4 regions of the Kitasatospora sp. NPDC127067 genome follow, and region 1 is predicted to be linked to each of the others. Evidence: riboswitches for the same ligand, from Rfam matches in the RefSeq annotation. Region 1 holds a riboswitch; each other region holds the start of a gene.
The links. A riboswitch is a leader RNA that binds a small molecule or an ion and turns the genes downstream of it on or off. The one in region 1 is predicted to bind cyclic di-AMP.

Region 1 (7,461 bases):
GCCGCCCTGGTGATCCTGCTGCCGGGCCTGCTGCCCTGGTCGTACCTGGTCTCGTTCTGGGTGATCTGCGGGATCGCCGACGCCGCCGCGGCCGCGCTGCTGGTGCGCACCGGCCTGCGCCGGGGCCGGGCGCTGACCGGCGCCTGGATGTGGGTGGTGGGCGTCCCGCTGCTCGGCCCGATGATCTACAACCGCTTCGACGTCATCGTCACCGCGGTCGCCCTGGCCGGCCTGCTGGCGCTGATCCGCCGCCCGGCGGTCGGCGGGCTGCTGCTGGGCCTGGGCGGCATCGTCAAGATCTGGCCGCTGCTCGGCCTGATCGGCACCCCCTCCGGCCGCCGCACCCGCCGTTCCTGGACACTGGCCGGCGCCACCGCCGTCTCGATCGGCTTCCTGCTGGCCGCCGGGATGAACGGCGCCTTCGACTTCCTGGCCTTCCAGAAGGACCGCGGCATCGAGGTCGAGTCGCTCGGCGCGCTGCCGCTGCACTTCGCCCGGCTCGCCGGCGGCTGGGACGGCCGGGTCACGATGAACTACGGCTCCCCCGAGATGCTCGGGCCGTGGGTGAGCGTGATCAGCAAGGTGATGATGGCCGGCACCGTGCTGGGCTTCGCCTGGCTGCTGCTGTGGCGCTACACCTCCAAGCGCCGCAGCGCGGCCACCATGTACGACGCGGCGCTGTGCGCGCTGCTGATCTTCGTGGTGACCAGCCGGGTGATCAGCCCGCAGTACCTGGTCTGGCTGGTCGGCGTCGCGGCGGTCTGCCTGACCGTGCGCAACAGCAGCCAGCGGCCGGTGGCGGTGCTGATCCTGCTCGCCTGCCCGCTGACCCTGGTCGAGTTCCCGACCATGTTCACCCAGGTGCTGGCCAGCGACCCGGTGGCGGTCACCGTGCTGGCCGCGCGCAACCTGCTGCTGCTGGCCGCGGCCGTGCTCTCCTGCGTCCGGCTCTGGCGCTCGACCCGCGGGGAGGCGCCGCTGCCGCCGACCGTGGTGCTGGACCGCGAGCCCGCCGCGCTGCCGTCCGCCGGCTACCCGGTGCGCCCGGGCATCGCCTACGAGCAGGACCTGCTGGACGGCATCGACCACCCGGGCGCCCCGGCCGAGCAGCGCCGCTGATCAGCCCCTCAGCTCCGCCATCCGCGCCAGCCACTGCCGGGTGAACTCCTCCAGCCCGACGCCCAGCTCGCGGCGCATCAGCCGGTCGGTGCGGCGCTCCCGGTCCTCGCCCTGCCCGTCGGCCGCGCCGATCGCGCGGTAGAAGGCGACCAGCCGCTGCGGCCCGTGGGTGCGGGCGATCAGCTCGCAGGCCAGCCAGGACTGCTCGTAGGCCTGGGCGATGCCGGTGGCCCCGGCGGCGAAGTCCCGGTCGGCGGGCAGCGCGGTGGGCGTCCTCCCGGCGGCGACGTCCCGGGCCAGCTCGGGGGCGACCTGCTGCGGGCTGCGGCCCGAGTCGCGGTACGCCGTCCAGTCGGCGACGCCCTCGGAGAGCCACAGCGGGGTCCAGGCCCGGGTGTCGGCCCTGGTCGCGACGTGGGTGGCCTCGTGGGTGATCACCACCTGGCGGCCGAAGTCGCTGAGCCGGCCGTACACCTCCGGGTTGACCAGCACCCGGTCCGCCGGGGTGTGCCACGGTGCGCCCGGGGCGGCCACGGTGACCGCCGCCATGCCCGTCCAGCCGTCCGGGTCGCCCTCCAGCAGCCGGGCGAACTGCTCCTCGGTGGCGGGCCGCTCCAGCAGCAGCCGCTCCGGCCAGGCGCCGCCCCAGACCTCGGTGACGGCGGGCACCGCCCGGTCCCCCACCGCGGCCAGCTCGGCCGGGTCGGGCCCGGCGGCCGGCCCGACCACCAGGCAGTTCGCTCCCGGAGCCGACCGGAGCGGCCCGAAGTCCCACGGCGCGGGCGGGCCGCCCGCGCTCTCCTCGCGCTCGACCCGCCAGCCGTCGCCGGCCCGGACCAGCTCGATCCGGCGCGGGTACACCACCGGGTACTCGTCGTACCCGGCGATCCGCACCGCCAGTTCGGCGGCGGCGGTCAGCCGCTCCGGCCCGCCGGAGGCGGCGAGCACCAGGTTGCGGTACCCCGCCCCGGCCACCGGCAGCCCGGCCCACGGCGGCGCCGAACGCGCCCGCTCCGCCAGCGCGGCGGCCACCTCGGCGTGCCGGTCCGCCGAGCGGGCCGCGGGCGCCGCCGGGGCGGCGGGAGGCAGCGACAGCTGGGCCAGCCCACCGGCCGCGAGCAGCAGCGCGCCCCGCCGGGACAGCGTCCGGCGGGGGCGGGAGCCGGATATACCGGCGGGGCCAGTGGGGTCGGCGGGGCCGGACGGCGGGGCGTTCAGAGCCGGACCACCCCGGAGACCGGCATGGCGGTGACGCTCTCGTAGCGGACCTTGGCTCCCGGGCGGGGGGCGTGCACGATCACGCCGCCGCCGGCGTACATGCCGACGTGGTGCATGTCCCGGTAGAAGATCACCAGGTCTCCCGGTCGCGCTTCGGACAGGCTGACCCGCTGCCCGGCGTACGCCTGGGCCTGCGAGGTGCGCGGCAGGGTCACTCCGGCCTGCCGCCAGCTGTAGTACATCAGACCGGAGCAGTCGAACGCGTACGGGCCGGTGGCCCCGTAGACGTACGGGGAGCCGATCATCCGCACCGCGGCGGCCAGCGCGGCGGCCCCGCGCTCGGAGGCGGGCGGGGCGGTGCCGAGGTCCAGCCGGTCGGTGCCCCGGGTGGCGCGCTGCTCGGCGTCCCGGGCGTCCTGGACCGTCAGCCGGGCCCGCTCGGCGGCGCCCAGACCGTTCAGCAGCTTCTGCGCCCTGGCCAGCCGCTGCTGGATCTGCTGCTTGCTGTCGGCGAGCGAGCGGCGGGTCCGGTCCAGCTCGTCGAGCTTGCCGGCCGCCTCGGTCCGGCGCTGGTCGAGCCGGCGCTGCTGGGCGACCAGCTCGTGCAGGGTCTCCTGCTGGCGCGCGGCGGCCTGGCCCAGGGCGCGGGCGCGGGACAGGTAGCCCTCCGGGTCGGGCGAGAGGATGAGCTGGGCGGTCTGGGTCATCCCGCCGCCGCGGTACTCGGCCCCGGCCACCGTCGCGAGGTCGCCCCGCAGCCCGTTGAGCTGGTCCTGGGCCACGGCGATCTCGCCCTGGAGGATCGTGGTCTCGCCCTGGAGCCGCCGCTGGGCCTCCTGCGCCGCGTTGGCCTTCTCGGACGCCTGCTCGGCCTCGTCGTACAGCTGTTCCACCTGCGTCTTGACGTCCTGGCGGTCGCCCGGGTCGGGGCTGCCGGGGGCGGCCTGGGCGCTGCCTCCGGCGGCCACACCCAGGGCGGTGGCGGCGGCCGCGGTCAGCACCAGCGCCCGGGCGAGCAGTTGGGAACGGCGGTGCACGGGCATGGCGGCAGCGGCTCCAATCCTGCGGCGCGGCTCCCGCCGCCGCACCAGGACGGGCGGCCGTCGAGCGGGAGTCCGGTGGCAGACGTTAGCGAGTCAGGGCAAGCGAGTCCAAACCCCTGCCAACCCGAATATTCAGGCTGTTGTCGGACATTTGATCGGCCCTCGGGAAAAGCCGCAGGAAAAACCGCAGGCCCGGCCTCCCCTGGGGGAGGCCGGGCCTGGAAGCGTCCGGGCGGTGATCAGACCCGCACGATGGAGGCCAGCGGCATGTTGGTGACGGCCTCGTAGCGCACCGACGCGCCCGGCTTGGGCGCGTGCAGCACCTGGCCGTTGCCCGCGTAGATGCCGACGTGGTGGGCGTCGGTGTAGAAGATCAGCAGGTCGCCGGGCTGGGCCTGGGAGATGTCCGAGCCGATCCGGGTGCCGGCCGAGGCCTGCGCCTGCGAGGTGCGCGGCAGCGACACGCCCGCCTGGTTGAACGCCCAGACCATCAGGCCGGAGCAGTCGAAGGAGCCCGGGCCGGTGGCGCCCCAGACGTACGGGCTGCCGATCTTGGAGGCGGCGGCCGAGAGCGCGGCGGCACCGCGCGAGCTGCCCGGGGCCACCTTCACCGGGGAGGAGGCGGTCGAGCCGGCCGAGGCGGTCGAGCCGGCCGCGAGGTCGCCGCGGCTGTTGTCGCGGGAGGCGCGGTCGGCCTGCTGCTGCTGGGCCTGCGCGGCGTCGGCCTTGGCCTTGGCGTCGGCCGCGGCCTTCTCCTCGGCCTGGCGCAGCGCCTGGCGCTCCTGCTCGGTCAGCGTGTTGAGCAGGTCCTGGGCCGCCTTCAGCTTGCCCTGGACCTCCTCCTTGGAGGCCTTCAGCTGCTGGGTGGTCGACTCCAGCTCGGCGAGCTTGCCCTGGGCCTCGTTGCGGTCCTGGTCGAGCTTGCGCTGCTGCTCCTGGAGCTCCTTCAGCTGACCCTTCTGGGTGCTGCCGGCCTGGTTCAGCGCGTCGGCCTGGCTGAGGAAGGTGTCCGGGCTGGAGGAGAACATCAGCTGGACGGTCGGGGATATGCCCCCGTTGCGGTACTGCTCGCCGGCGATCTCGGCCAGGCCGCCCTGGAGCTCGGTGACCTGGGCCTGCTGACGGGCCACCTGGTCCTGCATGCCGGAGACCTGCTTCTCCAGCTCCTGCTGCTTGGCCTGGGCCGCGTTGTAGTTCTCGGTCGCGATCTCGGCCTGCTCGTTGAGCTGGTCGACCTGCCCCTTGACCTGTTCCTTGGTCGGCTGCGGGTCGGCGTGGGCGCCTTGCGCGGAGAGGACGACGGCTGCCGCGGCGACACCGGTCAGGATCGAGACCCGGGCGCGGCCTGCGGGCTTGGGACGACGATGGGACGCCACGAAGGCGGACTCCTTCTTCCTACGTCCGCCTACCGGGTGAGCTGACGGGTTCGGGCCGGAAGCATGCCCTACGACGCCTCACGGCCGTTCCATCGGCCGACCTGGCGTCGATTCACCCCGGAGGAACGTGGTTCCCCGGCTCCGCTCCGCAGCGCCCCCAAACCACTGGGCTCCCCTGTCGGGCAGTCGCTTCGACCTGCCCCGCTGCCTCACGAACTCGACGGTAACCACCGCCGCCACCCTGGCTGGGCGATCGACAGTGCGGTGGTTCAGGGCACGACCCTAGTAACTGAACCGTGATCCGTTCAAATCCTTGTCAGAAAAAAGACCGAAGATTTCCCAAGTTCTTCTGTGAAAATGACCGATGGTGACCACTGGCACACAGAAGGCTGATCAGTTCTCAGCATGTGGCCGCGAAGGGGCGGAAAGCCGAACGCCACCCCCGCACGAGGGGTGGCGCTTTTCACAGCCCCCGGAAGGGCCTCGCGGGCGTGTCGGGCCGTCAGACCCGGCGGATGGTGTTGATCGACATCGCGTCGGCCTTCATCACCTTCACCACGTCACCGGTGTGCGGCGCGTGGACCACCATGCCGTTGCCGATGTACATCCCGACGTGGTGCATGTCGTTGCCGTAGACCACCAGGTCGCCCGGCTGGGCCTGGTCCAGCGAGGGCACCCGGGTGCCGTAGTGGCCCTGCTCCTGCGAGGTGCGCGGCAGCGAGACGCCCGCCTGCCCGTACGCCCAGACCATCAGGCCCGAGCAGTCGAAGGTGGTCGAGCCGGTGGCGCCCCACACGTACGGCGAGCCCTGCTTGCTCATCGCCTTGGCCATCGCCACGGCCGCGTAGCCGCTGGCCGGCGGCAGGCTGCTGAGGTCGACCCGGTCGCTGCCGCGCGAGGCGCGGTCGTCCTGCGCCTGCTGGGCCTTCAGCGCGGCGCGGTCGGTGGCGCTCAGCGAGTTCAGCAGGTCCTGGGCGGCCTTCAGCTTGGTGTTGACGTCCGCCTTGGCCTGGTTCAGGTCCTTGGTGGTGGTGTCCAGCGAGGCGAGCACGGCGGAGGCCTCGACCTTCTCCTGGTCCAGCCGGCGCTGCTGGTCCAGCAGCCCCTTGAGCGCCTCGGCCTGACTGCTGCTGGCCTGCTGAACGGTGGAGGCCTTCTCCAGGTAGCCGGACGGGTCGGAGGTGAGCATCAGCTGGACGGACGGGTCGATGCCGCCGGTGCGGTACTGCTCCCCCGCCACCTCGGCGAGACCGCCCTGGAGCTGGGTCATCTGCTCCTGGCTGCGGGCCACCTGGTCCTGCAGCTGGTCGGCCTGCTTGCGCAGCTGGTCGGCCCGCTCCTTGGCGCCGTTGTACTTCTCCGCCGCCTGCTCCTGCTCCTCCTGGAGCTGGTCGATCTGCGCCTTGACATCCGTTTTGTTCGGCTGCGGCGCGGCGTGCGCGGCCACCTGGGCGGAGAGGGCGACCGCGGTCGCAGCAGCAGCGGTGAGCACGGAGATCCGCGCGCGGCTCGGCTGCTTGGGACGGCGGTGGGAGGCCAAGGGTCCTGCTCCTTCTTCCAACGGACTCACCTGATGGGATGAGATTCCGGAAAATAGGTTTGACGCCAGACCCTAGTGAAGATCTATCCGTTTTGCCACTCCCCCGTAGGTGTGAACTCCGGTCCGCACACTGACGACACGGGACCCGCACACCACCCCGGAACCACTCCTGACCAGGCATCGCACGGCCGCTCGGGATCAGGGGCGCGCCAGCCGGTTCAGCAGCAGCACCGAGGCCACGGGGCGCGCGCCCGCCTTCCGCACGCCGTCCGCGACCTCCCGGTCGGTGGACACCACCACCACCGGACGGCCCTGCGGCTCGGCCCGCACCAGACGGCGGATCAGCTCGTCGGCCGTCTCCCCGGTCCGGCTGAACCGCACCCGGACCCCGCGCGGCGGCGCCATGATCACCGGGACGTCGAGGTCCTGCCCGTCGAACACGCAGGTGACCTCCGCCTGGGTGCGCTGCGCCAGCATCGCCAGCCCGCCCAGCAGCCGGATCCGCTGCTGCTCCAGCGGCAGCGTCGGATAACCGGTCTTGGTCACGTTGTAGCCGTCCACCACCAGGTGCACCTGGGGGATCGCCAGCAGCTGGTCCAGCAGCGCCGGATCGTCCTCGGCCAGCCCGCGCCGGGCCACGTCGTGGGGCGAGGCCGCCCCCGGCACCACCGCCTCCACCAGGTCCGCCGGGCGGATCTGGGAGACCGGCAGCGCCAGCTCCCGCTGGAGCCCCTGGGCCGACTGCAGCACGGTGTCCAGCAGCAGCCGCAGCCGCATGTCCTCGACGCTGCGCCCCTCACGGGCCGACCGGCGGCCCTGCTCGACCGCGTTCTCCAGCTCCGAGACCCGGTGCCTGAGCCTGCGCGCCTCGGTCTCGGCCGCACCGCGCTCGGCCGCGGCCTGCGCCTTCAGCGCTTCCAGCTCGCCGGCCACCCTGCGGGTCTCGGCCTGCGCCCGGCGGGTGTCGCTCTCCAGCGACCGCACCTTCTTGCGCAGCGACTCGGCCTCCTTGCGGACGCCGTCCGACTCGGCCCGCTGCCGGTCCACGTCAGCCCGCGCGGAGGCCCGCACCTCGGCCAGCTCCGCCTGCAGCTTCTCCGCCAGCCGGGCCGACTCCGCGGCCGCGTCCTCGGCACCGGCCCGCTCGGCCTCCTCGCCGGCCTCG
Region 2 (7,461 bases), on a different contig from region 1:
GGCGCGGTGCCCGTCCAGGGTGAGCGAGGCCTGCCCGATCGGCGTCGCGTCCGCCGGCTCCTCGGCGTCGGCGAGCCTGGTGACGGCGAGCCGGTAGGTGTCCCGCTCCTCGGCCATCGCCTCCTCCAGGTAGAGCTCGATCTGGTCGGCGCAGTCCTCCCGGCCGCTCGGCCCGAAGGGCAGGTGGCGGGTGACCTCCGGGTCGCCGAACAGCGCGTGCAGCGCGTCCACGTCGTCCTCGGTGAGGTGGTACTCGCGGACGGCCAGTCGCGGGCCGGTGAGTCGTACGGGGACCATGGCTGCCGACCCTATCCCCGCCCGGCGGCTACCGTTCGGACTATGAACGACGAAGACCTGCGGCTCGCCCCCCGCACCAAGGCCGCCGACCTGCTCGCCTGGGCGGCCGGGCAGGACCGCGCGCCGGTGGCCGAGGCGCCGCTGCGCGCGGTGCTGGCGCTGCTGGAGCTGGGCGACGGCAGGATGCACGACGGCTGGCCGGAACTGACCTCCGACGCGGTGGAGCACCTGCTGTACGAGCGGCTCCACCTGTACGTCCAACCCGCACCCGAGGAGGACCCGCTCGCCTACGGCGACGCCGTCCGGCTGCTGATCGACCACCAGCGGGCGGCCCGGCGGCTGAACGCCAAGCGCCAGGAGCGGCTGCACGAGGAGGCCGAGTGGCAGGGCGAGGTCGCGGCCGGGCTGCTGCGCCGCGCCGACCTGGTGACCTGGCCCCGGCTGTACGCGGTGCTGCTGCACGCGTACGGGGTGGACGTCACGGACGGGGCGGCGGTGCGGGACTGGCTGGCCGGCTTCGCGGAGCTCGCGGAGGAGGACCGGCTGGCCGCGTACGAGGCGCTGGTGCCGGCCGGCTGGCTGGACGAGCCGGACGAGCAGGGCTGGGGCCCGGGCCGGGTGCTGTCGGTCGGCATGGCCACGGACGGCGCCCGGCGGCTGCTGGAGCAGGGCCTGATGCGGCGCAGCTACCGCAACCTGGCCGAGCTGACCGCGCAGGGGCGGCCGATGCCGGACGAACTGGCCGGCGACTTCGGGCAGTTCGAGGAGGCGGCGGTCGACGCGGCGCTCGACCTGTTCGGCGGGTGGACGGTGCCGGGGCTGCCCCGGCTGCTGGTGACGGAGTTCCCGGAGCTGGCGCCGGAGCCGGGCCAGGAGGAGATCGAGGCGTACCTGGCGCAGCTGCCCGCCGAGGAGTGAGACCTCGCACGAAGGCCCCGGCCCGGAGCGGCTGCTCCGGGCCGGGGCCTTCTCGCGTGCACGTCGGGTTTCTCGCGCGGGTGCGCGGGCCTCTCGCGGGTGCGCGGGCCTCTCGCGGGTGCGTCGGGTTTCTGGCGCGGGTCAGGGGTTGAGGCCGCGCTGCTGGAGCCAGGGCTCCGGGTCGACCGGGGCGCCGCCGCCGGGGCGGACCTCCATGTGCAGGTGCGGCCCGGTGACGTTGCCGGTCGCGCCGACCTTGCCGATCTGCTGGCCGGGGGCGACCTTGCCGGAGCCCTTGGTGATCGAGGAGAGGTGGCAGTACCAGATCTCGGTGCCGTCGGGCAGGGTCTCGACGATCCGGTAGCCGTACGAGCCGGCCCAGCCGGCCGAGGTGATGGTGCCCTGGCCGAGCGCGTAGACCGGGGTGCCGGTGTCGGCGGCGAAGTCCAGGCCGGTGTGCAGGTTGGCCCAGTAGCGGGCGCTCTGGCCGTAGTGGGCGGAGAGCCGGTAGTCCTTCACCGGGAGGGTGAGGGCGGCGGCCTTGACCCGCTCGGCCTCCTCGGCGGCGCGCTTGGCCTCGGCCTCCTTGGCGACGGCCTTGGCCTCCGCCTCCTGCGCGGCCTGGAGCCGGGCGGTCTCCTCGGCGGCGGTGCGCTGGCTGTCGGCCTGGTGCTGGATGCGGGCGGCGAGCGCGAGGCCGGGGTCGGCGGAGAGGGCGACCAGGGTCTCGTCCGGGGCCTCGACGGCGGGGGCGGCGGCCGGGGTCGCCGAGGCGAAGCCGGTGGCGCCCAGGGTGGCGGCGACGGCGGTGACGCCGAGCAGTGGGGAGGCTCCGCGGGTCTGACGCGGCATCCGGTGGCGGTTGGTCTCGACCTCCGAGGGGAAGTCCTCCGGGCCGAAGGCCTCGGGGCCGTCCGTGCCGGGGTGGTCGAGGAGCTGGGTACCGGCTGCGAAGCCGGCCGGGTGTGCCGGGGTGTGCGTCGACGCCACGGAGGCGCGCTCCTTTCCTTCCTTCGCGCCTACCGGGTTAGCTGACGGGTTCGGAGCAGGAAGGTCTCCTACGGCTGGGCCGGGGCCCCGCCGATTCACCCCAAGGAACGTGGTTCCCCGGCTCCCTGACCTGCCCGGAGGCGGGTCGGCGGGATTAGGCGACGGCGCACGGTGCCGTCTGGGTACGGCGTTGACAACCGCGCTGCGTTATCAAACGTTAATCCTAGGAGGCTCTGATTCCAAGCCATCCGTTCGGAGCAGCCTAGGGCAAAGTGATCGGACGTCAACGAACGACACCGGCGAACACCCCCCTGGCACACGGTCCGATCTGAGTACTCCTACTCATGTGCGCCCCGGCCGGGCGGCCACATCCTGGCGCCATGAGCACATCGATGCAGACCCGCACCACGGCCGCGTACCACATCCAGGCCGTCCTCTCCTTCGCCCTGTCGGGCGTCGCCCTCGCCGTCGGGATCGCCTACCTGCCGGTCGGCGGATGGACCAGGGCCTTCCTCGGGATCGGCCTCCTCTACACCGTCACCTCGGCGTTCACGCTGGCGAAGGTGATCCGGGACCGGCAGGAGTCCAACGAGATGGTCACCCGGGTGGACCAGGCCAGGCTGGAGAAGCTGCTCAGCGAGCACGACCCGTTCAAGGTGGAGGGAGTCTGATCGCCCCTTCCACTCCTTCCGCTCCAGCCCTCGCCCGGCCGTCCGCTTGACGGCTAAGGCTATTAGCCTTAGCTTTATGGCTATCGGCCCGCACGCCGATGTCCCGCACCGGCGGCCCGAGGAGGACCCCATGAACGGCACCACCACCCCGAGCACCCAGTACCTGACCGTTCCCGGCGGCCGGATCGCCTTCGACGACACCCGGCAGGGCGACGGCACCCCCGTCGTCCTGCTCCCGGGCATGCTCGACAGCCGGGCCGCCTACCGGCACCTGCGCCCGCTGCTCGTCGCCGCCGGCCACCGCGTCGTCACCGTGGACCTGCGGGGCTTCGGCGAGTCCTCCGTCGAGTGGGACGACTACGGCCCGGCCGCCATCGCCGGCGACGTCCTCGCCCTGCTCGACCACCTCGGCATCGAGCGCGCCGTCCTCGCCGGGAACTCCTACACCGGGGCGACCGTCGTCAGGGCCGCCGGCGACGCGCCCGAGCGGGTCGCCGGGATCGTCCTGCTCAACGCCTTCGTCGAGAACCCGCCGCCGGGCGCCCTGATGCGCGGCGTCATGGGCCTGATGGGCGCCGCCCTCGTCCACTGGCCGGCCTCCTGGGGCTTCTACCTGCGCCGGATGGCCTTCCCGGGCGCCAAGCCCGCCGACTTCGACGCGTACGTGGACGGACTGGTCGCCGCGCTGCGCACCCCGGGGCGGAAGACCGCCACCCGCGGGTACGTCCACGGCGACTCGGCACCGGTCGGCTGGACGGCCGCGGTGCGGTGCCCGGCCCTGGTGGTCATGGGCAGCAAGGACCCCGACTTCCCGAAGCCGCAGCTCGTCGCCGACCGGCAGGCCGCCGCGCTCGGCGCGCGCAAGGTGATGATCGAGGGGTCCGGGCACTACCCGATGGCCGACAACCCCACGGCCACCGCCGACGCCCTGCTGCCGTTCCTCGCCGAGCTCGGCTGAGCCCCGCCCGTCCCCACCGCCCGCCCCTGCCTGGCCCCGCCCGATCCACCCGACGTCATCCGTACGGAGAGCCCGAACCCATGCCCCGCGTAGGACTGACCCCCGACCAGGTCGTCGACCACGCCCTCGCCCTCATCGACGAGCAGGGCGCCGAGGCCCTCACGCTGGCCTCCGTCGCCGCCCGGGCCGGGGTCGCCACCCCCTCGCTGTACAAGCACGTCAGCGGCGGCCTCGCCGCGCTGCGGCTGCTGATCGCCGTACGGGTCACCGGGGACCTGGCCGACCGGCTGGCCGAGGCGGCCGTCGGGCGCAGCGGGGACGACGCCGTCGCCGCCGTGCTGCGCGCCTACCACGCGTACGCCACCGCGCACCCGCACCGCTACAACGCCCTCCCCCAGGCCCCGCAGCCCGACGACGACCTGGCCCGCGCGGGCGCCCGACTCGTCGGCGTGATCATCGCCGTCCTGCGGGAGTACGGCCTCGAAGGCTCCGAGGCGATCCACGCCGCCCGCACCGTCCGCTCCCTCGCCCACGGCTTCGCCTCCCTCACCACCGCCGGCGGCTTCCGGCTGGCCGAGGACCTCGCCACCACCCACGACCGCCTCATCGCCACCCTCACCACCGGCCTCCGCGCCTGGCCCGCGTAGGGGGCCGGCCCGCACGGACCCGGAGGGCGGCACCGCCCGCGCGCCGGAAGCCGGCCGGGCCGACTTCCCGCGCCGGGCCGCGCCCGGACGACCGCCGGTGCGGACGGCCACCTCGCCGGTGCCGGTGCGACGGCCCGGTCCCCGTTCACCTCTTGAGGAACCATTCACCGCTTGGGGAAATGGGGTATTAAGGGTCAGTGCCCCTGGAGCCCGCCGACAGTCCGACCGCGCGCAGTGCGATGCGCTGCGTGCGCCTGCTGCTCGGCTGCACCAGCGCCGCCGAGCTGCTCGGCACCGTACTGGCCGAGGGCCCGAGCTGGATCACCGGCGAGGGGTCCGCGCTGTACCTGCTGGACTCCGCCGGGATGCTCCGGCTGACCGCCTCGCACGGGCTGCCGGACTGGGCGCACGAGCGCTACGGCGTGGTCGATCCGGCCGGGGAGCTGCCCGCCGCGATGGCCCTGCGGCTGCGGCGCCCGTACCTGCTCAGCCCCGAGCACACCAGCGTCGACTACCCGAACGCGAACGCCGGACTGGGCACCGGGATGGTCGCCGTGATCGCCCTGCCGATGGTCGTGGACGAGCGGCCGATCGGGGTGCTCGCCCTCGCGCTGGCCCACCGGGGCACCGTCCCGCGCCGCGACCTGGACGTCCTGGAGACCGTCGCCGAGGCCTGCGCGCACCGGCTCTCGCACCTGCTGGACCATGCCGACGCCCATCTGCCGCACGGCACCCGCGCACCCTACGGCGTCCGGTTGCCCGAGGGTCCGCGGGCGGCGGACGGCCGCCCGGCCGGGCCGGCCCACCCGCTGCTGTCGCTGGCGGTGCGGGCCGCCGGGCACGGCGCCTTCGAGCGCGACCTGGTCACCGGCGAGAGCTACTGGGACGCCGAGGCGTTCCGGGTGGCCGGGCGGCCGGCCGCCCCGGACGGCGCCGCTCCCGAGCTGGACCGGCTGGTCCACCCGGAGGACCTGCCGGACGTGCAGGCCGCGCTCGCCGAGGCGCTGGCCACCGGCGGCCGCTACCGGATCGGCTACCGGGTGCTGCGGCCCGGCGGCCGGCCCGCCCGGGTCGAGGAGTCCGGCGAGGTGATGCTGGACGTGCACGGGCGGCCGGTGCGGATCGCCGGGCTGCTGGCCGAGGCCGGGTACCGGGAGCAGCCGCCGGCCGAGGAGCGGAACTCCCCGGCCGCCGCCCGGACGGCGCTGCTGCTGACGCTCACCCGGGCGCTGTCCCGGGCGGTGACCGTCCGGGACGTCACCACGGCCGTCACCGACGTCGCCCGTCCGGCGCTCGGCGCCGCCGGCATCGTCCTGGACCTGGTGGACGCGGGCCGGCTGCTGCCCGTCTCGCACACCGTGTACGGGGGCCCGCGCCGCACCGAACTCACCCGTCTGGCGGATCTGTCCGAGGGCGTGATGCAGCGGTCGCTGGCCCGTTCCGCCCCGCTGTTCAGCGAGCCCTCGGCGGCCCGTTCCCGGCGCGATCCGCTCGCCCCGGCCGCCTGGGCGGTGCTGCCGCTGGTCGCCTCCGGGCAGCAGGTGGGCTCCTGCCTGATCACCTTCGCCGCCGAGCGGGTGTTCAGCCGCGAGGACCGCACCCTGTACTCGGCCTTCGCCGGCATCCTGGCGCAGTCCCTGGAGCGGGCCCGGCTGTACGACACCCACCACCACCGGGCCTCCGAGCTGCAGCGGGCGATGCTCCCGCGCACCCTGCCCCGGCTGTCCGGGATCGCCAGCGCCGCCCGCTACCTGCCGAGCACCGAGGGCATGCAGATCGGTGGCGACTGGTACGACCTGCTGCGGCTGCCGGAGGGCCGGATCGGGCTGGTGATCGGCGACGTCCAGGGCCACAACGCCGAGGCCACCGCGGTGATGGGCCAACTGCGCAGCGGGCTGCGGGCGTACGCGACGGACGGGCACGACCCGGCCGCCACCCTGACCCGCACCAGCCGGCTGCTGGCCGAGCTGGACACCGAGCTGTTCGCGACCTGCCTCTACCTGACCCTGGATCCGGCCGACGGCGCGCTGACCGCCGCCCGGGCCGGGCACCCGGCGCCGGTGCGGATCACCGCCGACGCCGCGGCCGTCGAGCTGGAGCTGCCGGGCGGGCCGCCGCTGGGGGTGGACCCGGAGCAGCCGTACCCGCTGGCGGTGGAGCGGCTGGCGGTCGGGGAGACGCTGCTGGCGTACACCGACGGGCTGGTCGAGGACCGCGAGGAGGACTACGACGAGTCGGTGCAGCGGATGCTCGGCGGGCTCGAACTGTGGGCGCGGCAGACCGGTCCGGGGCGGATCGGCCCGGCACCGGCGCTGGAGCGGCTGGCCGATCTGCTCACCCTGAACGTGACCGAGCGGCGGTCCCGGCCGGACGACGTGGCGCTGCTGCTCCTGCACCGGACGACACCCCTTCCGTAACACCGTGCACACGGGCCCCACACATCGCGGAACGCGATCCGGCCGTCGGGCTCGATTCCGGCGTTCCCACCGGTGCCGATCAGGCTGCTCCCCCGGCTCGTCAGGCGCAGGGATCGGGGTCGAACGAGTGCCGATTGGCGCCGAATTGACTCGATATTGACGAGATCCGGTCACTTGGCGAGATCCGTTCACACCTTCGTAGGATCATCACCCTAGAATTCGCGGCGTGACGATGACTCAGTGGTCCGTAACGGCAACCGGCGTACTCGCCGTCCTCGCCCTCGTGGCCGCCGCGCGGTACCGCGCCGTGTCCGTCACCCAGCGCCGCCGCGCCGACCGGCTGCACGGCGAACTCGCCGCCCTCCAGGAGCAACTGACCGCCGAACTCTCCCGCCGCGGCGAGGACCTCGCCGCCGTCCAGCAGGAGCAGGAGCACACCGCCTCCACCCAGCGGGCCTTCCTCAGCGTCGCCCGCCGGATCCTGGTGATGGCCCACGACCAGCAGGCGCTGCTGGACGAGATGGAGCGCACCCACGACGACCCGGCCCTGCTGGAGGGCCTGC
Region 3 (7,461 bases), on a different contig from region 1:
TCCGTCCCGGCAAGGGCGAGCAGGGCGAACTGCCGCCCAACGACTGGGAGTCCATCTTCGGCGGCCCGGCCTGGACCCGCAGCGAGAACCCGGACGGCACCCCCGGCGACTGGTACCTGCACCTGTTCGCCCCGGAGCAGCCCGACTTCAACTGGGAGAACCCGGCCGTCGCCGACGAGTTCCGCTCGATCCTGCGCTTCTGGCTCGACATGGGCGTGGACGGCTTCCGCATCGACGTCGCCCACGGCCTGGTCAAGGCCCCCGGCCTGCCCGACCTCGGCGGCGCCGACCAGCTCAAGCTGCTCGGAAACGACGTCATGCCGTTCTTCGACCAGGACGGCGTGCACGAGATCTACCGCAGCTGGCGCAAGATCCTCGACGAGTACCCGGGGCAGCGGATCGGCGTCGCCGAGGCGTGGACCCCGACCGTCCAGCGCACCGCCAACTACGTCCGCCCCGACGAGCTGCACCAGGCCTTCAACTTCCAGTACCTGGGCACCGGTTGGGACGCCACCGCGCTGCGCGAGGTGATCGACCTCTCGCTCGACTCGATGCGCCCGGTCGACGCCCCCACCACCTGGGTGCTCTCCAACCACGACGTCACCCGGCACGCCACCCGGTTCGCCAACGAGCCCGGCCTCGGCACCCAGATCCGCACCCCCGGCGACCGCGAGCTCGGCCTGCGCCGCGCCCGCGCCGCCACCCTGCTGATGCTCGCGCTGCCCGGCTCGGCCTACGTCTATCAGGGCGAGGAACTCGGCCTGCCGGACGTCACCGACCTGCCCGACGAGGTCCGCCAGGACCCGTCCTTCTTCCGTCAGGCCGGCCAGGACGGCTACCGCGACGGCTGCCGCGTCCCGATCCCGTGGTCCGGCACCGAGGCCCCGTACGGCTTCGGGCCGGTGGCCGGCGGGCCGTCCTGGCTGCCCCAGCCGGCCGAGTGGGCCGGGCTGAGCGTCGAGGCGCAGACCGGCGACCCGACCTCCACCCTGGAGCTCTACCGCAGCGCGCTGGCCGTCCGCCGGGCGCAGCCCGACCTCGGCGCCGGCACCGGGGTCGAGTGGCTGGAGAGCCCCGAGGGCACCCTGGCGTTCCGTCGCGGCGCCTTCGTCTGCACCGTGAACACCACCGGCGAACCGGTGCGGATCTCCGCCCCGGGCACGCTGCTGCTGGGCTCGGCCGACCTCGTGGTGAACGGCGGCGAGACGGTGCTCGCTCCGGACAGCACCGGCTGGTGGGCGGTCTGACGTGGTTGGAATAGGCTCTGGGACCGTGACTACGGCGCGACTCTCAGACATCGCGGCGCAGGCGGGGGTCAGCGAAGCCACCGTCTCCCGCGTGCTCAACGGCAAGGCGAACGTTTCCGCCGCCACCCGGCAGACCGTGCTGGCGGCGCTCGACGTGCTCGGGTACGAGCGGCCGACCCGTCTTCGCCAGCGCAGCGCCGGGCTGATCGGTCTGATCACGCCCGAGCTGAGCAACCCGATCTTCCCCGCGCTGGCCCAGGTGATCGAGCAGGTGCTCAGCCGGCACGGCTACACGCCGGTGCTGTGCACCCAGACTCCGGGCGGGTCCACCGAGGACGAACTGGTGGAGATGCTGGTGGACCGGGGCGTGGCGGGCATCGTCTTCGTCTCCGGGCTGCACGCCGACACCACCGCCGACCACGACCGCTACGCCCGGCTGGCCGGGCGCGGGGTGCCGTTCGTGCTGATCAACGGCTACAGCGAGAAGATCGACGCGCCGTTCATCTCGCCGGACGACCGGGCCGCGATGTGGATGGCCGTCCAGCACCTGGCCGAACTCGGGCACGAGCGGATCGGGCTGGCCGTCGGTCAGCGCCGGTACGTGCCGGTGCTGCGCAAGATCGAGGGCTTCACGGCCGCGCTGCGCGAGGTGCTCGGACTCTCCCGGGAGCAGGCCGACGACCTCGTCCACCACACGCTGTTCAGCGTGGAGGGCGGGCACGCGGCGGCCGGCGCGCTGCTCGACAAGGGCTGCACGGCGATCGTCTGCGGGAGCGACATGATGGCGCTCGGGGCGATCCGGGCGGTGCGGCAGCGCGGGCTGTCGGTGCCGCAGGACGTGTCGGTGGTCGGCTTCGACGACTCGCCGCTGATCGCGTTCACCGAGCCGCCGTTGACCACGATCCGCCAGCCGGTCGAGGCGATGGCCACGGCGGCGGTGGACGCGCTGCTGGAGGAGGTCGGCGGAAACGCGGCCCAGCGCGGCGAGTTCATGTTCCAGCCGGAGCTGGTGATGCGCGGGTCCACCGGGGCCTGCGCGCGCTGAACCCCGGCCGCCACGGCCGACGGAAGGGCCCCGGAGGGCGGTTGCTCTCCGGGGCCCTTCGGCGTGCGTGCGGTCGGCCGCCCCGGGCCGTCGGGCGGTCAGCCCTCCTGGGCGGTGGGGCGGTCGACGGTCGGTCGGTGCCCGGCGGCCGCCTCGCCGGTACGGGTCTCGGTACGGCGACCGCGGGCCAGGTAGTCGCGCAGGACCAGTTCGACGGCGTCCTGCGGGTTCTTGGTGCCGGAGAGCAACATCGCGTCGATCGCGAGGTTCGCGTCGAGGGTGACGGTGACCTGGGCCATGTGACTCCTCCTCGGGTGCAGAGCAGCAGCATGCCCGTTGGGGCGGGGATCCACCACGGGGATTCGCCATGGGGATTTCACCGCGGGGATTTCACCGCGGGGATTTGCCACGAGGTACGGCCGGAGGCATGCCGGAACCCCCGGGGAGGAGCGACCAGACTCTCCCCGGGGGCGTGGGCGGTCAACGTTCGGACGACAGCTGACAGATGATGAAATCTGTCAGCTGTTATCCGTCGGCTGTCGGCTGTTCGCCGTTCTCAGACCCGGCCGGCGAAGTCCGGGGCCCAGTTGGCGATGCTCTGCTCGCGGACGCCCGAGCTCGGGTTGGCGGCCTCGACGTACTTGCCGTTGCCGACGTAGATCGCGACGTGGTAGACGCCGGAGTCCTTGCCGTTGTTGGACCAGAACAGCAGGTCGCCCGGCTGGAGGCTGTCCAGCGAGACGTGGGTGCTGGCGGCGGCCTGGTCGGCGGCGACGCGCGGGACGGAGACGCCCGCGGCGCGCAGCGCGGCCTGGGTCAGGCCGGAGCAGTCCCAGCCACCGTTGCCGGTGCCGCCGTAGACGTACGCCTGACCGACCTTCGACTCGGCGAAGGAGACCGCGGCGGCCATGCTGCCGGTGGCGGCCGGAGCCTGGGTCTGGGCCGGAGCCTGGGTCTGCGGAGCGGGCTTGGCGGCCGGCTTGGTGGACGGCTTGGCGGCCGGAGTCTGGGCCTGCGCGGTCGGCTGGGCGTTCACGGCACCGCCGTTCGCGGACTGGCCGGACTTCTGCGAGCGGTCGAACCAGGTGAAGTCCGAGCCGGACTTGCCGGTGGCGGCCTGGCCGGCCTGGGCCTGGCCGTTGCCGCCGAAGGACAGCTGCTGGCCCGGGTAGATGCTGTCCGGACCCTCGGTCAGGGTGCCGCGGTTGAGCTCGTACAGCCGCTGCCAGCCGCCCTGCACCTTGTGCTGGTCGGCGATCGCGGACAGCCAGTCGCCCTCGACCACGGTGTAGTCGCCGTTCTGGGCCTGCTGCTGGCGCTTCTGGACCCAGTCGCTCCGGTTTCCGGAGGCGGCGGAGTCGGTGCTGGCCTGCGTGCCGTCCTGGGCGGGCGCGGAGGGCGCGGCGGGCTTGGCGGCCGGGGCCTGGGTCTGCGGAGCGGGCTTGGCGGCCGGGGCGGCCGGCTTGGCGCTCTGCGTGGGCTGCGCGGGCTTGGCGGCGGTCGAGCCCGCGGTGGAGCCCGCCGAGGTGTCGACGGCGGCCGCGGCGCCGCCCTTGGTGAGGCCGGCCTGGACCGAGCACACCGGCCAGGCGCCGGGGCCCTGCGAGGCGAGGACCTTCTCGGCGACGGCGATCTGCTGGTCCTTGGTGGCCAGGTCGGCGCGCGCCGCGAAGGCGGTGCCGCCGAAGGCGGACCAGGTGCTGGAGGTGAACTGGAGGCCGCCGTAGAAGCCGTTGCCCGTGTTGATGCTCCAGTTGCCGCCGCTCTCGCACTGGGCGACCTTGTCCCAGGTGGCGACGGTGGCGGCGGAGGCGGTGCCGGAGGCGATGCAGGGGACGGTGAGGCCGACGCCCGCGACGCCAAGGGCGGCGATCACGCGACGGGTGCGGCTGGACAGACGAGTGCCGTTGGTGGGCAGCATGAAGACGCGGTCCTCTCCCACGCCTGCGAGGTGAGCTGTCGGATTCGGGCTGGAGTTGCCCGGCCGCGCTGTGGGCGCGGCTTCACCCCTAGCCCTGGACCGTTCCGGAGATCGGTCCGGGGCGACTTACCTGTGGGTCCCCCGCTCCTGCCGTGGTGCGATTTCGCGCTGCCAGGACATCCGACGGCAGGACTCGGCGTCGCGGATGAACCGGGTTCGTGTGGTCACGAACGGGGAGCACGTTAATCAGACTTAAGTTCAAACTGCAAACGGCTGTGATGCGCATCACGGTTTAGTGGGAACTGCCAAAATTGCCGCTCTCCATGATCGTAAATGATCGTTTTCAAGCAACCCTGTTGCGGAAGCCCACAACTGGCAGCACTTCAGAAGTGGTGTGACGGCGCGTCGAATCGCGGGCCGGAGTGCCCCGGCGGATGCCGCGACGGCTGTGATGCGAGCGCCCGCGACCGCGTTTCCTATTTCCTTTCAAAAAGGCCAGAACGGACATTCCACTTCATCGCCGTCCGACTTCCGTGCGGGACGGCCATGGGCGGGCGGAGCAAAACCGAAGGGCCCGGAACGCATGCCGTTCCGGGCCCTTCGGTGCGCGCGAACCGGCGCGCGACGTCGACTACCGCCCTGCGGGCCCCTGGGAGGCCGCGTGGGCGCCGCGGACGCCCTCCGGGGCCCCCTCGGCCTCGGAGGCGGCCGCCGCCTCCGCCTCGGCCCGTGCCAGGTCCTCCGGGGACGGCGCGGGCAGCGCCGCCAGGTAGGTGGAGGCGATCAGCTGGCCGACCGACGGGTACGAGCCCAGCGGCGCGGCCGACGGGCAGCCGGTCTCCTCGGCGGCGGTGGCGAGCAGCTCGGAGTCCGCCTCCGGGCCGATCACCAGCGGGGCCAGCGCCGGGCGCTGCGAGCCGGTGTCCCTGAGGTGGTTGACGGCCGCGGCCACCGAGCCGGGCACGTCGAGCGCGGCGGCGACGACCGGCACGGCCAGTCGGGCGGCCAGCAGCACGCCGGTGATGCCGGCCGCCGCGGCCGCGTCCTCGCCGCCGACGGTGGTCAGCACCACGCCGTCCGCGGCGGTCGCGATGGCGAACAGCCGGGCGCGGTCGGCCCGGGCCAGCCCGGCCTCGGACAGCCGGACGTGCACGGCCTCGGCCAGCAGCGGGTGCGGGCCCAGCGGGTCGGTGATGGGCGCGCCGTACTCGGCGGCGAGCGCGTGAAGCTCGGTCAGGAAGGTGTGCGGGCCGGGCACCAGCGGCACCAGGACGGGCGTCGGCAGCCCGGCCTCGGCCGCCATGGCCAGCAGCTCGGCCACGGTGCGGTCCTCGCCGCCCGTGCCCTCGCCGCCGTTGCCGGGCAGGTAGCCGACCGCGGTCCGGACGCCGTTCTGCTCGGTGCGGACGATCGAGAGCAACTCCTCGACGACCGAGCGGGACTCGGGCCCGGCGGTCGCGGGCACGGCGAGCACCAGGGCCGGGGCGCCGGCCGGGATCTCGGGGCGCTCGGGACGACGGTGGCGCCCCCGCGCACGGGAGCCTGGAGTACGGACGGGCAGTGGCGCGCCCGGGATGGCTGCGGTGCTCATGCCGGAGATCGTAGGACATCTGCCCGTCCGGCTTGCAGTCGGCTGCCGCGTGGGTTTCACGCGGTCGCGGTCCGGAGCCCGGTGCGTTTCCGGCGCCGGTCCGGGCACTTTGCCTACAATCCGGACATTCCGCTCCCAATCCCCGCGCGACCGCCGGTGGTTGCCTCGACGCGACCCGAGGGGGCCGACGTTGCACCTGGGGCGCGTGAGATGTCTCACAGCATGAGGATGGTTTGACGGAGGGTCACGGGGGTGCGACTCCCGGCATTCGAAGATCAACATTCAGCGGGGAGGCGCTCACGGCCGGTTATCGCGCGCCCGACGATTCATCGGCTATGTCCGTTTACGTACCGTCAGGAGAAGGGTCCGTGAAGAGTTCGCGGCTGCGGACAAAAGGCCACGTGCACCTGCAACGTCCCGTGCTGATGCACGTGCACTGCAGCTATCATCGCGTCAAGTGAGGCGTTGTGCCGGACCGGTACGGGGCCGGTCCGTTCGTTTCGACGGTGCCGGGGGCGCCGCGCTGGACGACAACTCCGGAAGCTCTTCGGGAGATTTCTATGCACGACTCGCAGGACACGCACGGCTCGTACGACACCTACAACGGGATGGCCGCCGCCGATCTCCAGGGGGTGGTCTGGCAGAAGAGCCGGCACAGCAACTCCCAGGGCAACTGCGTCGAGTTCGCGGCCCTGCCCGGCGGCGATGTGGCGATGCGCAACTCGCGGTTCCCGGACGGCCCGGCCCTCATCTACACCCGGGCCGAGATCGCCGCCCTGCTGCTGGGGGCCAAGGACGGGGAGTTCGACCACCTGGCGGTCTGACCGACCGCCGTGCTCCATCATCGGGGGGCCGTCGTGGGTGCCGACACCACGACGGCCTTTGTCTTTGCCTCCTCCGGGGACCTCTTCACCGGCGGTCTCCGCTTCGGAGGCGTCCGCTCCGGAGGTGTCCGCACTGGACCGGAAGTCCTCGGCGGGGCCGGCTGGAAGGGCCCGGGGTGTGGTCCTCCCGGGGCTTCCGTCGACCGGCCGTGCGCTGCCCGGCGCATGGTCCGTCCTGGGCGCGGCCCGTTCGGGTCGGGGGCCCGGTCGGGGCGCACGGCCCGGCCTAGGCCGAGCGCCGATGCCGTCCGCCGATCTCGACGGGGCCGTCGAGCGGTGAGCGGCCGCCGAGTCCGGGGTGCCCGTCCAGCGGGGAGCCGACGATCGTCTCCGCCTCGAACATTGCCCAGACCACCTTGCCGCTGCCCAGCGGGTGCCAGCCCCAGGAGCGGCTGAACGACTCCACCAGGTGCAGCCCGCGGCCGGATTCGGCGACGAAGTCGGCCTCCCGGGCGATCGGGCCGATGCTGCTCGGATCGCTCACCGCGCAGACCACCTGGGGTGCGCGGTGCACCAGGCTTATTCGGATCGGGAGCCGGCCGTCCGGGGTCGGCTGTATGGGAAAGTCGTACTCGCCCTGGGTGCCGCCCGACGGGTCGGGCCGTGCGCCGATCGCATGCCGGAGCGCGTTGGTCACGAGTTCCGAGGCCACCAGCGCGACGTCGTCGAACAGCTCCGTCAGGCCCCAGTGCTGGAGCGTGCTCCGAGCGAAGTCGCGCGCGGTTCTGACGGCTTCGAAGCGAGGAGCGAGCGTACAGGTGACCACAAGGGGG
Region 4 (7,461 bases), on a different contig from region 1:
CCCCGCGACACCTCCCCCCGTCCCCGCGGAGCCCGACCTCGGCGCCGAGTGCGCCCGGCTCTCCGACCTGGTCGACGCCGGCCGCCACACCGAGGTGCTCGGCCTCGCCGCCCGCCTGCTGCCCCGGGCCGAGGCCGAACTCGGCGACACCGCACCCCTGGTGCGCACCATCCGCACCATCTACGCCCGCACCCTCCTGCACGAGGGCCACCCCCAGCAGGCCCTCCCCGAGTACCGCCGCCTCGCCGCCACCGCCGACGGCGGCCCGCACGGCCCCCAGGGCCTCGACCACCGCTACCGCGCCGCCATCTGCCTCGACCGGCTCGGCCACGGCGCCGAGGCCCTCACCGAGTACCAGGCCCTCCTCACCGCCCACACCGCCCGCCTCGAATCCGGCCTCGACACCGACCCCGAGCGCGCCTACGACCTCCGCGAACGCATCGGCCTCCACCTCGCCGCCACCGGCGACCCCCAGAACGCCTGGCAGTGGCTGCTCCCCCTCCTCCTCGACCGCGAACGCCGCGACGGCCCCCACCACCCCACCGTCCGCCGCCTCCGCCAGTCCCTCTCCACCCTCACCCCCACCTCCACCCCCTGGCCCCCGACCCCGCACTGACCGGCGGCCACGGCCTCCACCGTCCTGGGACCCCACCGCCGTCGGCGGACCGCTGTGCCGGCCTGCGCCTCGGCCCCGACTGGCGCGGGCCGCGCCACTGCGCAGCACTGGTCCCCGGCACCCAGTGCCGGTGGCGCTGTGCCGGTCCGGGCGTGCCGCCCTGCCCGTCCTCGGAGAATCCCCAGTGGCTCCAGCCCTCTTGGAGCCCCGGACATCCCGGGACGCGCGTGTTCTCCACCGGCCCACATCCGGTGCCCCTATGCGTGTTGGCATCTCGGATCAGGAAGTCGGCCGGGCCGACTTCCTGCGTTCATGCGGGCGGGTGGGGTCCATTCCCCGGGAACGGAGCCCGGGGGAGGGGAACGGGCGGGCGGGGCGGGGGTGCGGGGGTAGGTTCGGGGGGTGACGACGAATGCTGTGCCGACGAAGACTCCGGGCGCGAAGTTGATCCTGCTGACCACCACCCACCGGGTGGCTCCCGGCCTGCTGGCGTGGCCGGCGTGGGAGGCGTTGCGGTCGGCGGGGCGGGTGCTGGTGGGGGACGAGTGGCATCCGCAGGTGGCGGCGGTGCGGCAGGCCGGGGTGGTGGTGGAGGTCGTGCCGGCCGGGTCGGCGCCCGCGTTGGCGCGGCTGCTGACCGGGCAGCCCGCCGTGGCCGGGCCGACGGTGTGGCTGGGCAGTCCGGACGGGGATCCGGGGCTGACCGACGCGCTGGCGAGGCTGGCGGTGGAGCACGCCGGCGAGGTGCCGGAGATCGAGGTGCTGCCCGGCTCGTACGACCTGCCGGGGTCGCGGCTGCTGGACCTGGTGACGGTGATGGACCGGCTGCGTTCCCCGGGCGGCTGCCCCTGGGACGCCGAGCAGACGCACGAGAGCCTGGTGAAGTACCTGGTCGAGGAGGCGTACGAGCTGGTCGAGGCGATCGAGGAGGGGGACCGGGAGGCGCTGCGCGAGGAGTTGGGCGACGTCCTGCTGCAGGTGTTCTTCCACTCCCGGATCGCCGAGGAGCACCCGACCGAGCCGTTCACCGTCGACGACGTGGCCGGGGACATCGTCGAGAAGCTGATGTACCGGCACCCGCACGTGTTCGGGGACGTCGAGGCCGGCGGCGCCGCCGAGGTGGAGGCGAACTGGGAGCAGCTGAAGGCGGCCGAGAAGGCGGACCGCGAGTCGGTGCTGGACGGCGTGCCGGCCGGGCTGCCCGCGCTGGCGTACGCGGCGAAGCTGGTGTCCCGGGTGCGCCGGGCGGGTTTCACGGGGGTGCCGGACGAGTCGTACGAGTTGCCGGTCGAGCTGACCGCCGACTCGGCGGGCCGGCTGCTGCTCGCGGTGGCGCAGCGGGCGCACGACGCCGGGGTGGACGTGGACGCGGCGCTGCGGTCGGCCGCGCGCGGTTACCGGGACGCGGTGCGCGCGGCCGAAGGCCTCAAGCCGGCCGGGGAGCCCGACGGGAAGTAGGCGCTCAGGCCGCCGTGGCGGTGTGCTCCGGGCACCGCTGCGGCGGGACGAGTTCGCCGATGGCCTCGCCGACGAGGACGACGAGTTCGGCGAGCCGCTCCAGGTCGAGGTGGTCGGGCAGTTCGGCCAGCGAGATGATCCGCTCGCCGTCCGGGCCGGCCACGGCGAACAGGTCGATCGGTCCGAGGTGCTTCTCGGCGGTGTCGACGAGGGCGGCGACGTCGCTGGGGCGGCGGATGTCGCCGCAGACGCCGACGACGGGGCAGCCCGGCCGGTCGAGTTCGGCGGCGAGGTCCTCGGCGATGCCGGCGTACTGGTCGGCGATGAGCATTCCGGAGGCGCCGGCCGCGGCGAACCGGCGGGCGAGTCCCGCGCCCGAACCGCCGTCGAGGACCGCGATGACGACGACTGACCCGCTGACCCGCATGGCCTGCTCCTCCCTGTGGACGACACCGCACCGGCGCCCACGCGTACTGCGGAGGATCGTAGGCACGTCCTGACCCTCCGCAACAGGGATTACCCCGCAGGTGACCAGGCTCACGCCCGCATCGCGGCCAAGAGTCGGCCAAGAGCTGTCCATTGACCGTCCGCGGACAGTCAACGGGCCGTCCATGAACCGTCCATGGGCCGTCCACGGAGCATCGGCGGCCCGCCGGAGCGGGGCGTGCCCGTCGCACCGGATACGGTCGGTCCATGCCAGCTCAGCCCGACTCCGCCCGGCCCGCCGCCACGCCGTCCGACGCCACCGCCCCGCAGCTGTTCACCTGGGAGTTCGCCTCCGATCCGTACCCCGCCTACGCCTGGCTGCGCGAGCACGCCCCGGTGCACCGCACCACGCTGCCGAGCGGGGTGGAGGCCTGGCTGGTGACCCGGTACGCGGACGCCCGGCAGGCGCTCGCGGACAGCCGGCTGTCGAAGAACCCGGCGCACCACAGCGAGCAGGCGCACCGCACCGGCCGGGTGGGCATCCCGGGGGAGCGGCAGGCGGACCTGATGACCCACCTGCTGAACATCGACCCGCCGGACCACACCCGGCTGCGCCGGCTGGTGTCGAAGGCGTTCACCCCGCGCCGGGTGGCCGAGTTCGAGCCGCGGGTGCAGCAGCTCACCGACCGGCTGATCGACGGCTTCGCGCAGCGCGGTTCGGCGGACCTGATCCACGAGTTCGCCTTCCCGCTCCCCATCTACGCGATCTGCGACATGCTGGGCGTGCCGGCCGAGGACCAGGACGACTTCCGGGACTGGGCCGGGATGATGGTGCGCCACACGAAGCCGGGCCACGGCGGCGGCCAGCGCGGCGGCGTGGGGCGGGCGGTGAAGCGGATGCGGGCGTACCTGCTGGAGCTGATCCACCGCAAGCGCGCGGACCTCGGGGACGACCTGATCTCGGGCCTGATCCGGGCGAGTGACCACGGTGAGCACCTGACCGAGAACGAGGCCGCGGCGATGGCCTTCATCCTCCTGTTCGCGGGTTTCGAGACCACCGTGAACCTGATCGGCAACGGCACGTACGCCCTGCTGCGCAATCCGGAGCAGCGCCGGTTGCTGCAGGAGTCGGTGGCCCGCGGGGAGAGCGCGCTGCTGGAGACCGGGATCGAGGAACTCCTGCGCTACGACGGGCCGGTGGAGATGGCGACCTGGCGGTTCGCGACCCGGCCGCTGACCATCGGCGGGGTGGACATCCCGGTCGGCGACCCGGTGCTGGTGGTGCTCGCCGCGGCGGACCGCGACCCGGCCCGGTTCGCGGCCGAGAACACCCTGGACCTGGCCCGGACGGACAACCCCCACCTGGGCTTCGGGCACGGCATCCACTACTGCATCGGCGCTCCGCTCGCCCGCTTGGAGGGTCGTGCCGCGCTGACCACGCTGCTTTCCCGGCTGCCCGATCTCCGGCTCGCGGAAAGCGCGGACGACCTGCGGTGGCGCGGTGGCCTGATCATGCGTGGGCTGCGCGAACTCCCGGTGGAATTCAGTCCGGAGAGCCGTTCCCCGCACGCCTCTCCGCAGACCCCTCCGCACGCTCCTTCGCAGGCCTCTCCGCAGGCCTCGTCGAACACTCCCGCCACGCCTCCGACCTGCTGAGATCGCACTGACGGGACGTCGCGAACCACCTGCCGACGGGGGTGTGAACACCCATCAATCCGGACATAACACCGCCGTTGGTAGGCGATCGAACACGCGCCGTAATTATTGTGTGATATCGACGATATGAGCTTGTGATTGGTCTGATGATCTGTCTACTCTCCCTGGAGTTCGCAGCTGCGGACCTCGTACGCGGAACGCCGAGTCCTGCCCGCCGCGTCACGGGAAACCGACCAGAACCCTGGGCAGGGGCGGGGGAACCAGGTTTGTTGCCGTCTCCCCACGGCTTGGGGTGAAGCCGCCCGAGCGGAATCGTTTCCGCATACGGCGGCCGGGCCACCTCCCGGTCCGAACCCGACAGCTCACCTCGCAGGCGTGCGGAGAGGGACCTCTTCATGCTGTTCGTTGGAACTGGCCGTCACCGTCGTCGCACCCAGGCCGAGAAGGCCATCGCCGTCGCCGGTGTGGCCGGCGTCGGACTCGCGATGCCGCTCCTCACCGCCACCGGCGCCTCCGCCGCCCCCGCCTCCACCTGGGACGCGGTCGCCCAGTGCGAGGCCGGTGGCAACTGGAGCATCAACACCGGCAACGGCTTCTACGGCGGCCTCCAGTTCACCTCCAGCACCTGGAAGGCGTACGGCGGCACCGCCTACGCGCCGCAGGCCAACCAGGCCAGCAAGGCCCAGCAGATCTCGGTCGCCGAGAAGGTGCTGGCCTCGCAGGGCCCGGGTGCCTGGCCGGTCTGCTCCCAGAAGGCCGGTCTGACCAAGGGCGGCGCCCCGGCCGCGGTCGACACCTCCTCGGACGCCAAGCCGCAGTCCGCCCCCAAGCAGCAGACCCCGAAGCCCGCCGCCAAGCCGGCCGAGAAGCCGGTCGCGCAGCAGCCCGCCGCCCAGAAGCAGGCCCCGAAGCCCGCCGCGCAGCCGGTCCAGCAGGCCGCCCCGCAGCAGCAGGCGCAGCCGCAGACCCCGGGCTTCTCCGGCAAGGCCGGCTGGGACGCCGACGCCAAGGTGTACTGGTACCAGAGCAACGGCGCCTGGTACTGGACCAGCCACCAGAGCGTCTACCAGCAGTACGCCGGCCAGGCCGCCGCCCAGCCGCAGTACGCCCCGCAGGCCGCGCAGTCGGCCCCGCAGGCCACCGGCCACGACTACACCGTCCGCGCCGGTGACACCCTGTCGACCATCGCCGCCGCCCAGGGCGTGTCCGGCGGCTGGCACGCGCTGTACGAGCAGAACCACGGCACGGTCGGCGGCGACCCGAACCTGATCATGCCCGGCCAGGTGCTGCACCTCGGCTGACCCGGCCCGCTCGACGCCGGCCAGCTCGACGCCGGCCCGCCCGCCGCGCCCGGCGCCGACGCCGCCTCACCCCGCCGTCCGAAGGGGACCGGTCCTACCGGTCCCCTTCGTCCGCATTCGCCCGCTCCGGTGGGACAAGCTGGGACAAGCAGGTGAACTACCGGTGGGTAGTGGGGCCACACGCTGAGACGGGACCGAGGCGGACGTGGCCCCGGGAGCCCGGGCGGTTAGGCTCTGGTCGTAACGACTCCGCAATCGTCCTGCTGACAGCACCACCGTCAGACCGGACCCTGCTTCCGCAAGGAGATGCCTCGTGCCGTCCATCGATGTCGTCGTAGCCCGTGAGATCCTCGACTCCCGCGGCAACCCCACGGTCGAGGTCGAGGTCGGCCTCGACGACGGCAGCACGGGTCGTGCCGCTGTCCCGTCGGGTGCTTCCACCGGTGCCTTCGAGGCGCTGGAGCTGCGTGACGGTGACAAGAACCGCTACTTCGGCAAGGGCGTCGAGAAGGCCGTCCTGGCCGTCATCGAGCAGATCGGCCCGGAGCTGGTCGGCTACGACGCCACCGAGCAGCGCCTGATCGACCAGGCCATGCTGGACCTGGACGCCACCCCGGACAAGTCCTCGCTCGGCGCCAACGCCATCCTGGGCGTCTCGCTGGCCGTCGCGCACGCCGCCTCCGAGGCCAGCGACCTGCCGCTGTTCCGCTACCTGGGCGGCCCGAACGCGCACGTCCTGCCGGTCCCGATGATGAACATCCTCAACGGTGGGTCGCACGCGGACTCCAACGTCGACATCCAGGAGTTCATGATCGCCCCGATCGGCGCGGAGTCCTTCTCCGAGGCCGTCCGCTGGGGCGTCGAGGTCTACCACACGCTCAAGGGCGTGCTGAAGGAGCGCGGCCTGTCCACCGGTCTGGGCGACGAGGGCGGCTTCGCCCCGAACCTGGACTCCAACCGCGAGGCGCTGGACCTCATCGTCGAGGCCATCGAGAAGGCCGGCTACGTGCCCGGCCGTGACGTCGCGCTGGCCCTGGACGTCGCCTCCTCCGAGTTCTACGAGGACGGCGCCTACCAGTTCGAGGGCAAGGACCTCACCGCCGCCGAGCTCATCGAGTACTACGCCGAGCTGGTCGCCGCCTACCCGCTGGTCTCCATCGAGGACCCGCTGGACGAGTCCGACTGGGACGGTTGGAAGGCCATGACCGACAAGCTGGGCGACAAGGTCCAGCTGGTCGGCGACGACCTGTTCGTCACCAACCCGGCCCGCCTGGCCCGCGGCATCGAGACCGGCACCGCCAACGCGCTGCTGGTGAAGGTGAACCAGATCGGCTCGCTGACCGAGACCCTGGACGCCGTCGAGCTGGCCCAGCGCAACGGCTACCGCTGCATGATGTCGCACCGCTCCGGCGAGACCGAGGACGTCACCATCGCCGACCTGGCCGTCGCCACCAACTGCGGCCAGATCAAGACCGGTGCCCCGGCCCGCTCCGAGCGCGTCGCCAAGTACAACCAGCTGCTGCGCATCGAGGAGATCCTCGACGACGCCGCCGAGTACGCCGGCCGCGGCGCCTTCCCGCGCTTCCGCTCCGCGGAGTAGCAGGAACGGCCGCTCGTGGAGCGACCGGGTCCGGCCGCTGTGCGGAGCGATCCGCACGGCGAGCACGAGGGCCGGGCGCTCCCGGTAGCGCACGCCTGACCGGTGCCCCGCCGTTCACCCCGTAGGGTGGACGGCGGGGCACCGTCGCGACCAGGAGGGGATACGGGAGATGGCTGGCTGGAGGATCCCGGGCTTGGCGGCCCGGCCCCGGTTCACGAGCCGGGCGACCGTCCTCGTCCTGGTGCTCTGTTCGCTGGTGGCGATCCTCGCCTACCCGACGCGGCAGTTCATCTCCCAGCGCGCCGAGATCTCCGCCCAGCGGGCGAAGGCCGACCACGCGCGCCAGCAGGTCGAGCAGCTGCGCCGGGAGAAGGCCCGCTGGCAGGACCCGGAGTACGTGAAGG

Region 2: linked by a shared signal. The riboswitch ahead of ACFWJ4_RS25605 (M23 family metallopeptidase) and the one ahead of ACFWJ4_RS21105 (NlpC/P60 family protein) in region 1 are both predicted to bind cyclic di-AMP.
Region 3: linked by a shared signal. The riboswitch ahead of ACFWJ4_RS05805 (transglycosylase family protein) and the one ahead of ACFWJ4_RS21105 (NlpC/P60 family protein) in region 1 are both predicted to bind cyclic di-AMP.
Region 4: linked by a shared signal. The riboswitch ahead of ACFWJ4_RS05285 (transglycosylase family protein) and the one ahead of ACFWJ4_RS21105 (NlpC/P60 family protein) in region 1 are both predicted to bind cyclic di-AMP.

The regions. Positions count from the first base shown of each region.
Region 1 covers NZ_JBHXEM010000051.1:12,790-20,250, forward strand. Annotated here, with positions in the region: gene ACFWJ4_RS21090 (glycosyltransferase 87 family protein) at 1-1,119, shown strand, start outside; gene ACFWJ4_RS21095 (hypothetical protein) at 1,120-2,151, opposite strand; gene ACFWJ4_RS21100 (NlpC/P60 family protein) at 2,334-3,380, opposite strand; gene ACFWJ4_RS21105 (NlpC/P60 family protein) at 3,620-4,756, opposite strand; cyclic di-AMP (ydaO/yuaA leader) riboswitch at 4,767-4,920, opposite strand; gene ACFWJ4_RS21110 (NlpC/P60 family protein) at 5,259-6,296, opposite strand; gene ACFWJ4_RS21115 (NYN domain-containing protein) at 6,495-7,461, opposite strand, start outside.
Region 2 covers NZ_JBHXEM010000070.1:20,596-28,056, reverse strand. Annotated here, with positions in the region: gene ACFWJ4_RS25615 (GNAT family N-acetyltransferase) at 1-297, opposite strand, end outside; gene ACFWJ4_RS25610 (hypothetical protein) at 340-1,215, shown strand; gene ACFWJ4_RS25605 (M23 family metallopeptidase) at 1,357-2,205, opposite strand; cyclic di-AMP (ydaO/yuaA leader) riboswitch at 2,218-2,376, opposite strand; gene ACFWJ4_RS25600 (YiaA/YiaB family inner membrane protein) at 2,586-2,876, shown strand; gene ACFWJ4_RS25595 (alpha/beta fold hydrolase) at 3,007-3,834, shown strand; gene ACFWJ4_RS25590 (TetR/AcrR family transcriptional regulator) at 3,915-4,481, shown strand; gene ACFWJ4_RS25585 (SpoIIE family protein phosphatase) at 4,679-6,898, shown strand; gene ACFWJ4_RS25580 (sensor histidine kinase) at 7,131-7,461, shown strand, end outside.
Region 3 covers NZ_JBHXEM010000008.1:116,061-123,521, forward strand. Annotated here, with positions in the region: gene ACFWJ4_RS05790 (glycoside hydrolase family 13 protein) at 1-1,247, shown strand, start outside; gene ACFWJ4_RS05795 (LacI family DNA-binding transcriptional regulator) at 1,273-2,292, shown strand; gene ACFWJ4_RS05800 (hypothetical protein) at 2,391-2,591, opposite strand; gene ACFWJ4_RS05805 (transglycosylase family protein) at 2,849-4,234, opposite strand; cyclic di-AMP (ydaO/yuaA leader) riboswitch at 4,221-4,391, opposite strand; gene ACFWJ4_RS05810 (hypothetical protein) at 4,845-5,804, opposite strand; gene ACFWJ4_RS05815 (DUF397 domain-containing protein) at 6,365-6,628, shown strand; gene ACFWJ4_RS05820 (ATP-binding protein) at 6,915-7,461, opposite strand, start outside.
Region 4 covers NZ_JBHXEM010000007.1:123,171-130,631, forward strand. Annotated here, with positions in the region: gene ACFWJ4_RS05265 (protein kinase) at 1-616, shown strand, start outside; gene ACFWJ4_RS05270 (MazG family protein) at 1,019-2,074, shown strand; gene ACFWJ4_RS05275 (SDR family NAD(P)-dependent oxidoreductase) at 2,079-2,501, opposite strand; gene ACFWJ4_RS05280 (cytochrome P450) at 2,768-4,156, shown strand; cyclic di-AMP (ydaO/yuaA leader) riboswitch at 4,378-4,546, shown strand; gene ACFWJ4_RS05285 (transglycosylase family protein) at 4,552-5,457, shown strand; gene eno (phosphopyruvate hydratase) at 5,771-7,057, shown strand; gene ACFWJ4_RS05295 (septum formation initiator family protein) at 7,227-7,461, shown strand, end outside.